3 regions of the Saccharococcus thermophilus genome follow, and region 3 is predicted to be linked to each of the others. Evidence: riboswitches for the same ligand, from Rfam matches in the RefSeq annotation. Region 3 holds a riboswitch; each other region holds the start of a gene.
What was found. A riboswitch is a leader RNA that binds a small molecule or an ion and turns the genes downstream of it on or off. The one in region 3 is predicted to bind S-adenosylmethionine.
Positions count from the first base shown of each region.

Region 1: it holds a riboswitch for S-adenosylmethionine, as region 3 does, so the genes downstream of both, BDD39_RS07415 (methionine ABC transporter ATP-binding protein) here and metK (methionine adenosyltransferase) in region 3, are expected to answer to the same signal.
Region 2: it holds a riboswitch for S-adenosylmethionine, as region 3 does, so the genes downstream of both, BDD39_RS13285 (methionine biosynthesis PLP-dependent protein) here and metK (methionine adenosyltransferase) in region 3, are expected to answer to the same signal.

Region 1 covers NZ_JAASRS010000001.1:1,432,679-1,435,961, reverse strand. The annotation lists gene BDD39_RS07420 (methionine ABC transporter permease) at 1-551, opposite strand, end outside; gene BDD39_RS07415 (methionine ABC transporter ATP-binding protein) at 541-1,554, opposite strand; SAM riboswitch class I at 1,702-1,809, opposite strand; gene BDD39_RS07410 (IS256 family transposase) at 2,124-3,283, opposite strand, start outside.
Region 2 covers NZ_JAASRS010000001.1:2,563,880-2,567,162, reverse strand. The annotation lists gene BDD39_RS13295 (YjcG family protein) at 1-365, opposite strand, end outside; gene BDD39_RS13290 (alpha/beta hydrolase) at 431-1,159, opposite strand; SAM riboswitch class I at 1,435-1,545, shown strand; gene BDD39_RS13285 (methionine biosynthesis PLP-dependent protein) at 1,622-2,725, shown strand; gene metC (cystathionine beta-lyase) at 2,730-3,283, shown strand, end outside.
Region 3 covers NZ_JAASRS010000001.1:2,284,549-2,287,831, forward strand. The annotation lists gene metK (methionine adenosyltransferase) at 1-1,102, opposite strand, end outside; SAM riboswitch class I at 1,264-1,378, opposite strand; gene pckA (phosphoenolpyruvate carboxykinase (ATP)) at 1,563-3,149, shown strand; gene BDD39_RS11850 (DUF2584 domain-containing protein) at 3,181-3,283, opposite strand, start outside.

The DNA.
Region 1 (3,283 bases), 850 kb from region 3:
CCGAAGCGAATCGCCAAGTCGCCGATGCCGCCGCCGCCGACAATTCCGGCCATTGCCGAATATCCAACTAAACTAATTGTTGTGATTGTAATTCCATGCACAATGCCAGGGCGTGCCTCAGGCAGCAGCACATCTTTGATAATCATCCAAGGTGTCGCTCCGACGGCAACCGCTGCTTCGATCACCCCTTTTTCGATTTCTCGCAACGATGTTTCTACAATTCTTGCAAAAAACGGAACGGCAGCGACCGACAAAGATACGGACGCAGCAGTAGGTCCGATCGTTGTTCCGGTAATCAGTTTCGTAAGCGGCAACAGCCCGACGAGCAAGATGACAAACGGTATCGAGCGAATCATATTGACGATAAAGCCAAGGACGGATTTGACCACTGTGTTCTCCAAAAACAGACCGCGGTCGGTGACGAATAAGAGAATTCCGAGCGGCAAACCGGCAAGGATCGCGACGAAAAGGGAAATTGCCACCATATAAATCGTCTCTAAAAACGCTTTGTTCAGTTCGGGAATTAAATCAATTAACGCATCAAGCAGCATGTGCAATCACTTCCAATCCGTTCGTTCTTTGCGAAATGTAGTGAATGGCCCGCTCGATTTCTTCCGGTTCGCCGATCAGCTCCATGACAAAGATTCCGAGCGGCATCTCTTGAATATACTCGATTTTTCCATGCAAAATATTGCATTTTACTTTAAAGGTTTGTAGCATATCAGAAACGATTGCTTCCTCGGCTGTCTTCCCTTTGAACTGGATTTTGACAATCGTTCCTGTCCGCTTCTGCAGCAGATGATCAGGGAGTTCAAACCGCAATATACTGTTGATAAAGGACTTTGTTAATTCTTCTTTCGGATTTGTAAAAATGTCATATACGGTACCTAATTCGATGATTTTCCCGTTTTGCATGACAGCGACGCGGTCGCATATATCTTTGACCACTTCCATTTCATGTGTAATCAGCACAATCGTAATGCCAAGTTCACGGTTGATTTTTTTCAACAGCGTCAAAATCGATTTTGTTGTACTTGGGTCTAGCGCCGATGTTGCTTCGTCGCACAAGAGGACGGTCGGGTCGTTGGCAAGCGCCCGCGCGATGCCAACCCGCTGCTTTTGCCCGCCGCTTAGCTGGGAAGGGTACGCATCCCGCTTATCGGAAAGCCCGACCATTTCAAGCAATTCATTGACTCTTTTTTCAATTTCTTCTTTTGGCTTTTTTGCCGCTTTTAAGGCAAATGCGACATTTTCAAACACAGTTTTGGAGCTGACAAGATAAAAGTGTTGAAAAATCATTCCGATTTTTAAGCGGGCCTGCCGCAGCTGTTTGTCATTCAACGTTGTTAAATCGACACCATCGATGATGACTTGGCCAGATGTCGGGCGTTCCAAAAGATTTAAACAGCGCAACAACGTGCTTTTGCCGGCACCGCTATAGCCGATAATTCCAAAGATCTCCCCGTCTTGAATGGTTAAGGATACGTTGTCGACGCCGACGACTTGCTTTTTTTTCGTGGAATAAATTTTTGTTACATTTTTTATTTCGATCATCACTTCTTCCCTCCCGATCTATTTGCGGAGTTTTATGTAATTGTGAAAAACTATGTATGTAAGAATTTTTGCTTCTTTGCTTTTCCTGGAGCTGGAAAATAAAAACGCCCCTTTCATTCAGAAAGAGGCATCGGTATGTAAATACCCGACTTATCTTTCAGAATGAAAGCCATTCTGCAGGAATTGGCACCGTTCCCTAAAAGGGAGGTTGCCGGACGTCATTGGGCCTGTTCCCTCGGTCACTCTTGATAAGCGGTTTGTTGTATGCAATTTTTACATTCATCATAATTCCAAGAAAGCCGATTGTCAATATTGGTTTTGGTGATGATAGGTAAGACAGCGCTTACATCATTGTTATACCGCGAAAAAGTTTTTTTGCAGGTGTTTTCCTTTTTCATGGAGAACAAATTAGGTACCGTCAAGAATTTTGTGTAATGTAAGATAGATAGGGTATCTCTGAAATGGATTTAGAATAGAGGGGGGATATTTCCTCCACACGAGAGACTGAATATTCAGTCTCTTGTGTGGAAAGGGAGAATCCTCCTATTTTGTTTATTTACAATATTTGGTTAACAATAACGTTCTTCAAACATTCGTTGAAGAGCTTCCTGCGCTTCGGCAAATCCTCTTAACTTTCGCCCTGCCCATTTCTCATTAAAATCTTGGATGGTCAAATACACGACTTTTTCCGCGGCTTCTAAACTGCTCAAACTGTTCATCGGCTTTAGACGTTTCCGAATCTCTTTGATCGTTCGTTCGATGACATTCGTCGTGTAAATCACACTTCGAATACTGCTTGGATAATCCATAAATGTAAGGAGGACATCCAACTCATTGGCCCAAGACTGAACTTCTCTTGGATATTTGCTGGACCATTTCGACTCAAACTGTTGAAACATTTGTAACGCCATCTCCTTATTCGGCGCGCGATAAATCAGCTTGAGATCCTCGGCCACTTCGAATTGGTCTTTTTTCCGAACACGGCTGAGGGTGTTGCGGACTTTGTGCACGACACAGCGCTGCACATCGGCTTTCGGATACACCGCCTTAAAGGCTTCCTCCAGCCCCGGAAGGCCATCGAAGACGCCAAGAAGCACTTCCTTGACGCCTCTTTGGTAGAGGTGTTGAAGAATTTCCTGCCATCCATAGGCGCTTTCTTGTCCTCCCACGAAGAAATCCAGAATTTCTCGATACCCTTCTTCATTCACTCCTAACACCACATAAATGACTTCTTTCTCTACCGTATCGCGGCGAAGTTTCACGTACAAGCCGTCCAAATATAAGACAGAATAACGTTTGGATAGTGGACGATGGTGCCATTTCTCGATGTCTTCTTTCACGACATCGGTAATACGGCTGATCGTCGCTGGAGAATAAGCATTTCCTAGAATTCGTTCGATAAACTTGCCAATTTCCCGTGTACTCATGCCACTTTGATACATCCTAATGATGGCTTCCTCCAGCCAGCCGGTGTGGCGTTGATAAGGGGCAAACAACTGTGTTTGAAATTCCCCGTTTCGGTCTCTTGGAACCAAAAGACCCTCAATCCGGCCATATTGCGTATCTAGATTTCGCTGATAGTAGCCGTTTCTCATATTCGGCGTTCCAGCCTGTTCGATTTCGAGGAAATGTTTGATTTCTTCCCGCATAATCAGCTCTAATTTTTCCTTCACAAACTGACGAATGACACTTTCCAGTTGATTTGCCCAGTCGACATTCGGTATACTTC
Region 2 (3,283 bases), 280 kb from region 3:
AAATCACGGCCAATAGTAATATGAGGGACAAATACAAATTCTGGCTTATCGGCAAAGATTCCACTGTGGAGACGTTCATGGAGGCGCTGCAACGTTTCATTTGGTTCTACCTTCAAATAAATGACATTGCTTGCCGGATAAAACGAGCTGAATTTCGTCACTTTTAACGGGATGACATCCGTTTCCGCGGCAATTTTGCGCAGTTCTTTCACCATTTCTCCAATTTGCTGGCCATCTGCCTCAAAAGGGTCTTTCAACGTAACATGCGGCGGGATGAGGGAGTAATGGCTATCGTAACGCTTCCTATAGGAATTGGCAAAATCCTGTATTCGTTTCGAAGGAAATAAAGCAATACCATATTTCATAAAAAATCCCTCCTTATGATAAGTAGTACTTAATTATAACAAAATTCCGAAAAGTACGGTAGTGTTTACGAAGAAAGGAGATAAGCGATGGCACGCGGAACGTCAGGCTGCCAATACGTCCATGCATGACCACCATCAAATTCGCTGTATTCATACAAAAATCCTTTTTGGATAAATGCTTCACGTGCCTTTCGGTTTGGAGTGATAAAATCGCGCACGTTTCCGTCCGTCGTTTTTACCGCTGTTTCGTTTGTCCCTACCGAATGATAAATTTGCAATAATGATGGCTCGGAAAATTGCCGGATTTTTGCGATGATGCCTTCGTCTATATATGGCGACTGCATCGCAATTTTTCCAAATGTATGCGGATACAACAGTCCTGCCATCAAGGATACCGTGCCGCCGAGCGAATCGCCAATAAGCGCGCGCCCTTTTCCAATTTGGTACGTAGGAAACGTTTGATCTAAAAACGGAACAAGCTCATGGGCCAAAAAGCGTAAATACTGGCTGTTTTTCTTTCCGTTTGGATGGTATTTCTCATAGCGGTCCTTCACATCATGATACGGAATTCCGATGACAATGGTGTGATCAATCTCGCCGTTTTCCATCAGCTGCTCGATTACACTTTTTATTTTTCCATACATAAAATAATCTTTTCCATCCTGCGCAATTAAAAGAGAATATTTATGAAGCGGAGAAAAGGTGCTTGGCAAATATGCAAGCAGTGTTACTTCTTCTTCGAGCTCATTGCTGTAAATCGTATAGTCATGCATCGTTCCTTTTTGTGTCGCCATGATGTGTCCTCCAAAAAATAGCGATTCATCTGTTATTGTAACATATTTTTGCTAAAACATGTTAATAAACGCCGCCGAATTGTGCGGGTTTTTAAAAAGATAAACGATTTTTTGCTGTTTTTGTCAAAAAACTGTTTCAGCAAAATATGTACTGCAATCAGTTAGAACATATGAAAAACATAATGAGTTTTTCCGGCGTTATAAAAATTACTTGCAAAATTATTATGAATGGGTTAAATTTTTAGATAATAAAAAATGAATATCGGCAAGATGCGTTCTTATCGAGAGAAGCGGAGGGAACTGGCCCTGTGAAGCTTCAGCAACCAGCCAAGTATTGGCCAGGTGCTAAATCCAGCGAATTGAGTTTTCAATTCGGCAGATAAGAAGAAGCACTGACAAACGTATGGAAAAGTCTTCTTCTTAGAAGACTTTTTTTATTTTACAAAAGAGGGAGAGAGATAAATGGAGAAACTCGAGACATTGTTAGCGCAAATCGGAAACCGAAGCGAAACGGTAACAGGGACGGTCAATCCGCCTGTCTATTTTTCGACGGCATACCGTCATGAAGGAATTGGACAGTCGACGGGGTTTGACTACATCCGTACCGGCAACCCGACGCGCAAAATCGTCGAAGAAGCGATCGCCAAGCTCGAGGGCGGCGATCAAGGCTATGCGTTCAGCTCCGGCATGGCCGCAATTCAAACGGTGTTGGCGCTGTTTGAAAGCGGTGATGAATTTTTAGTTTCCGCCGACCTTTACGGAGGTACATATCGCTTGTTTGAACGCGGCTGGCGAAAATATGGTTTGTCTTTTCATTATGTAGATTTTCGCGACATACGATTAGTAGAGAACACGATTACCGAAAAAACGAAGGCGATTTTTTTGGAAACGCCGACCAATCCGCTCATGCAGGAAACCGATATCGCAGAAGTAGCGAAGCTGGCGAAAAAATACGATTTGCTTCTTATTGTCGATAATACGTTTTATACCCCGGTTCTGCAACGTCCGCTTGAACAGGGGGCCGATATTGTCATTCATAGCGCAACGAAATATTTGGGCGGCCATAACGATGTATTAGCTGGTCTTGTCGTGGCAAAGGGAGAGGAGCTTTGTCAACGCTTGGCGGAGTATCATAACGCGATCGGCGCCGTGCTTTCGCCGTTTGATTCGTGGCTGCTCATCCGCGGCATGAAGACGTTGGCGCTTCGGATTCGCCAGCATGAGGAAAACGCGAAACGAATCAGCGAGTTTTTAGCATCTCACGAAGATATTACCGATGTATTATACCCAGGAAGAGGCGGCATGTTATCGTTCCGCTTGCGTGAGGAAAAATGGGTCAACCGCTTTTTGCAAAGCTTGCGCTTAATTACGTTCGCCGAAAGTTTAGGAGGAGTGGAAAGCTTTATTACGTATCCGGCGACGCAAACGCATGCCGATATTCCAGAAGAAATCCGCATCGCCAACGGCGTCTGTAACCGGCTGCTGCGCTTTTCCGTCGGCATCGAACATGTCGAAGATTTAATCACCGACTTAGCGCAAGCGCTGAAAAACATGAAAGAGGTGTAAGAGGATGGAACAACAAGTTTCCTTTCAAACCAAACTGCTTCATAACAAATGGAAAATCGATCGGCAAACAGGGGCAGTAAGCGTGCCGATTCAGCATGCTTCAACGTTCCATCAATTCGATTTTGACACATTTGGCAAGTATGATTACAGCCGCTCTGGCAACCCGACGCGCGAGGCGCTCGAAGAAACGATCGCCGAACTAGAAGGAGGCGTGCGCGGCTTCGCTTTTTCCTCCGGGATGGCGGCGATTTCGACTGCGTTTCTTCTGCTATCCAAAGGTGACCATGTGCTCGTGACCGAAGATGTTTATGGCGGCACGTATCGCATAATCACCGAAGTGTTAAGCCGTTTCGGCATTGAATATACGTTTGTGGATATGACCGATTTGCATGAAGTTGCTACCCATATTCGTCCAAATACAAAAGTGATCTATGTCGAAACGCCGTCCAACCCGCTCTTAAAAGTAACCGATATTCAAGGAATTGTCAAATTGGCGAAAGCCAATGGCTGTTTAACTTTTTTGGATAATACGTTTATGACTCCCGCGCTCCAGCGTCC
Region 3 (3,283 bases):
GCTTGTAAATCGGACGGCGCAAATCCAACATTTTAATAATTCCTGCCGGGCGCAGGTCGAAGTTGTTGCGCACGACTTCGATTAAAATGTCTTCGGATACTTTTCCCGTGCCAAATGTGTCAATCGAAATCGAGACCGGTCTTGCCACCCCAATCGCATAGGCCAATTGCACTTCACACTTATCGGCAAGTCCTGCCGCCACGATATTTTTCGCGACATAACGGGCCGCATACGCAGCAGAACGGTCTACTTTTGTTGGATCTTTTCCGGAGAACGCACCGCCGCCGTGACGTGCGTAGCCGCCGTATGTGTCCACAATAATTTTCCGTCCCGTTAATCCCGCGTCGCCTTGAGGCCCGCCGATAACAAAGCGACCTGTTGGGTTAATAAAATATTTCGTATTTTCATCGATGAGCCCGGCTGGCACTACCGGCTTAATGACATGTTCTTTAATATCGCGTTCAATTTGTTCTTGCGTAACTTCTGGATGATGCTGCGCGGACACGACAATCGTATCGACGCGAACAGGTTTGCCATTTTCATCATATTCCACCGTTACTTGTGTCTTACCGTCTGGACGTAAATATGGCAAAACATCTTCCTTACGCACTTCCGCCAAGCGGCGTGCCAAACGGTGCGCCAATGAAATCGGAAGCGGCATTAACTCTTCTGTTTCATTGCAGGCAAAGCCAAACATAAGCCCTTGGTCACCGGCGCCGATCGCTTCGATTTCCTCGTCAGTCATCTGACCTTCACGAGCTTCTAACGCCCGATCGACTCCCATCGCGATATCTGGCGACTGCTCGTCAATCGATGTCAACACGGCGCATGTATCCGCATCAAAACCGAATTTAGCACGCGTATAGCCAATTTCGCGAACCGTATCGCGAACGATTCTTGGAATGTCGACATATGTTGATGTCGTAATTTCTCCGCTTACGAGCACGAGCCCTGTTGTCACACTCGTTTCGCAGGCAACGCGAGCGTTCGGGTCTTTTTCTAGGATCGCATCTAAAATTGCATCGGAAATTTGGTCGCAAATTTTATCCGGATGGCCTTCTGTTACAGACTCTGAAGTAAATAAACGTCTTTTTGATGACATTCGGCATTTTCCTCCTCTTTATATAATCAAACATCGAAAATGATAATGCCGTAAACGGCGGGGCGATACGGTACTCATTTCCCTTGTTTCATTTTCTCATATAAAAAAACCTTTCCTGTAACGGTGAGGAAAGGTCATTGCAATCGTAATTGCTCCTTTCACTCTTATCGTTCAAGGACACCGCCTTGCCACAGGTTAGCACCATTTCACATGTTTCCAGTTGTGACGGTTGCTGGGCTTCATTGGGCCTGTCCCTCCGCCAACTCGGGATAAGAGTATCCGTTCAATGACTTATCATATCGTAATGAAGCTCGAAAAGTCAACAAAATGCGGCGAATTTTTTATGAAAAAAACAGGAAAAATAAACAAAAGAAATCGTCACAAATAGTATGGACTAATAATAAAAATGTGTTATACTATTTTATAAGGATTATTAAATAAAAAAAGGTAGGTTTTGAAAATGGGGATCGCAAAAATGACCAATAAACTTTCTTTATTATTGCAAAAACCAAACGTATTTCACAATTTATCGGTAGCACAGCTGGTGGAAAAAGTGCTGCAGCGTAAGGAAGGTCACTTAACAGCTACTGGGGCGGTGGCGGTAACGACAGGAAAATATACAGGCCGCTCGCCAAAGGATAAATACATTGTCGAAGAAGCATCGACAAAAGCAAAAATCGATTGGGGAACAGTCAACCAGCCGATTTCGGAAGAAGTGTTTGAAAATTTATATAATAAAGTGCTTGATCATTTAATGAAACAAGATGAAGTTTTTGTCTTTAAAGGATTTGCCGGTGCTGATCCTAAATATCGTTTGCCGATTCAAGTGATTAACGAATTCGCTTGGCATAATTTATTTGCCCATCAATTATTTATTCGCCCAAGCGCAGAGGAATTACAAACACATGAAGCGCAATTTACGGTGATCTCTGCTCCAAATTTCAAAGCAGATCCGGCGGTGGACGGAACAAGATCAGAAGCGTTTATTATCATCTCTTTTGAGCGCCGCATCGTGTTAATCGGCGGAACGGAATATGCCGGCGAAATGAAAAAATCGATTTTCTCGGTGATGAACTATTTGCTTCCAGAGCAAGGGATTCTTTCAATGCATTGCTCAGCCAACGTCGGCAAAGAAGGAGACGTTGCATTATTCTTCGGACTGTCGGGAACAGGAAAAACGACGCTTTCCGCTGATCCAAACCGCCGCTTAATCGGTGATGACGAACACGGTTGGTCAAACCGCGGCATCTTTAATATCGAAGGCGGATGTTATGCGAAATGCATTAACCTATCCCGCGAAAAAGAACCGCAAATCTTTGACGCCATCGGGTTCGGAGCGGTGCTCGAAAACGTGGTAATCGATGAGCATACAAGAATACCAAATTACGATGATGCGACATTAACGGAAAATACGCGTGCGGCTTACCCGATTCAGGCCATTGCCAACATCGTGGATCCAAGCATTGCCGGCCACCCATCGACGATTATTTTCTTAACCGCAGACGCGTTTGGCGTATTGCCGCCAATTAGCAAACTGACGCGTGAACAAGCAATGTACCATTTCTTAAGCGGCTATACGAGCAAGCTCGCCGGCACCGAACGAGGAATCACTTCTCCGCAAGCGACATTCTCTACTTGCTTTGGCGCTCCGTTTTTGCCGCTTCCAGCCGTGCGCTATGCGGAAATGCTCGGCAAAAAAATCACGGAACATAACGTGCGGGTATTCCTTGTCAACACTGGTTGGACCGGCGGGGAGTACGGAGTCGGCAGCCGCATGAAGCTTGCCTACACCCGTGCGATGGTGCAAGCAGCTGTCGAAGGAGAACTGGACAATGTTGAAACAGTGAAAGACCCTATTTTTGGCTTGGCCATTCCACTTCATATTCCAGGAGTGCCAGATGAAGTGCTGCAGCCGCAAAATACTTGGGCTGATAAAAACGCATATGAACAAAAAGCAAAAGAACTGGCCGCAAAATTCCGCGAAAACTTCCAAAAATTTAAGCATATTGCACCGGAAATTGAAGCACTTGGCGGTCCGCTCGTATAATCGAAAAGGAGGGAACGATTCCCTCCTTTTTTTAATTCGTTGAATGCAAGGCGATAAGCTCATACGTGACAATCGTCCGATTATCGGCAAGTTCCAGCTTTTTCACCACCGCTTGACCGCTCGCCTCGCTTTGC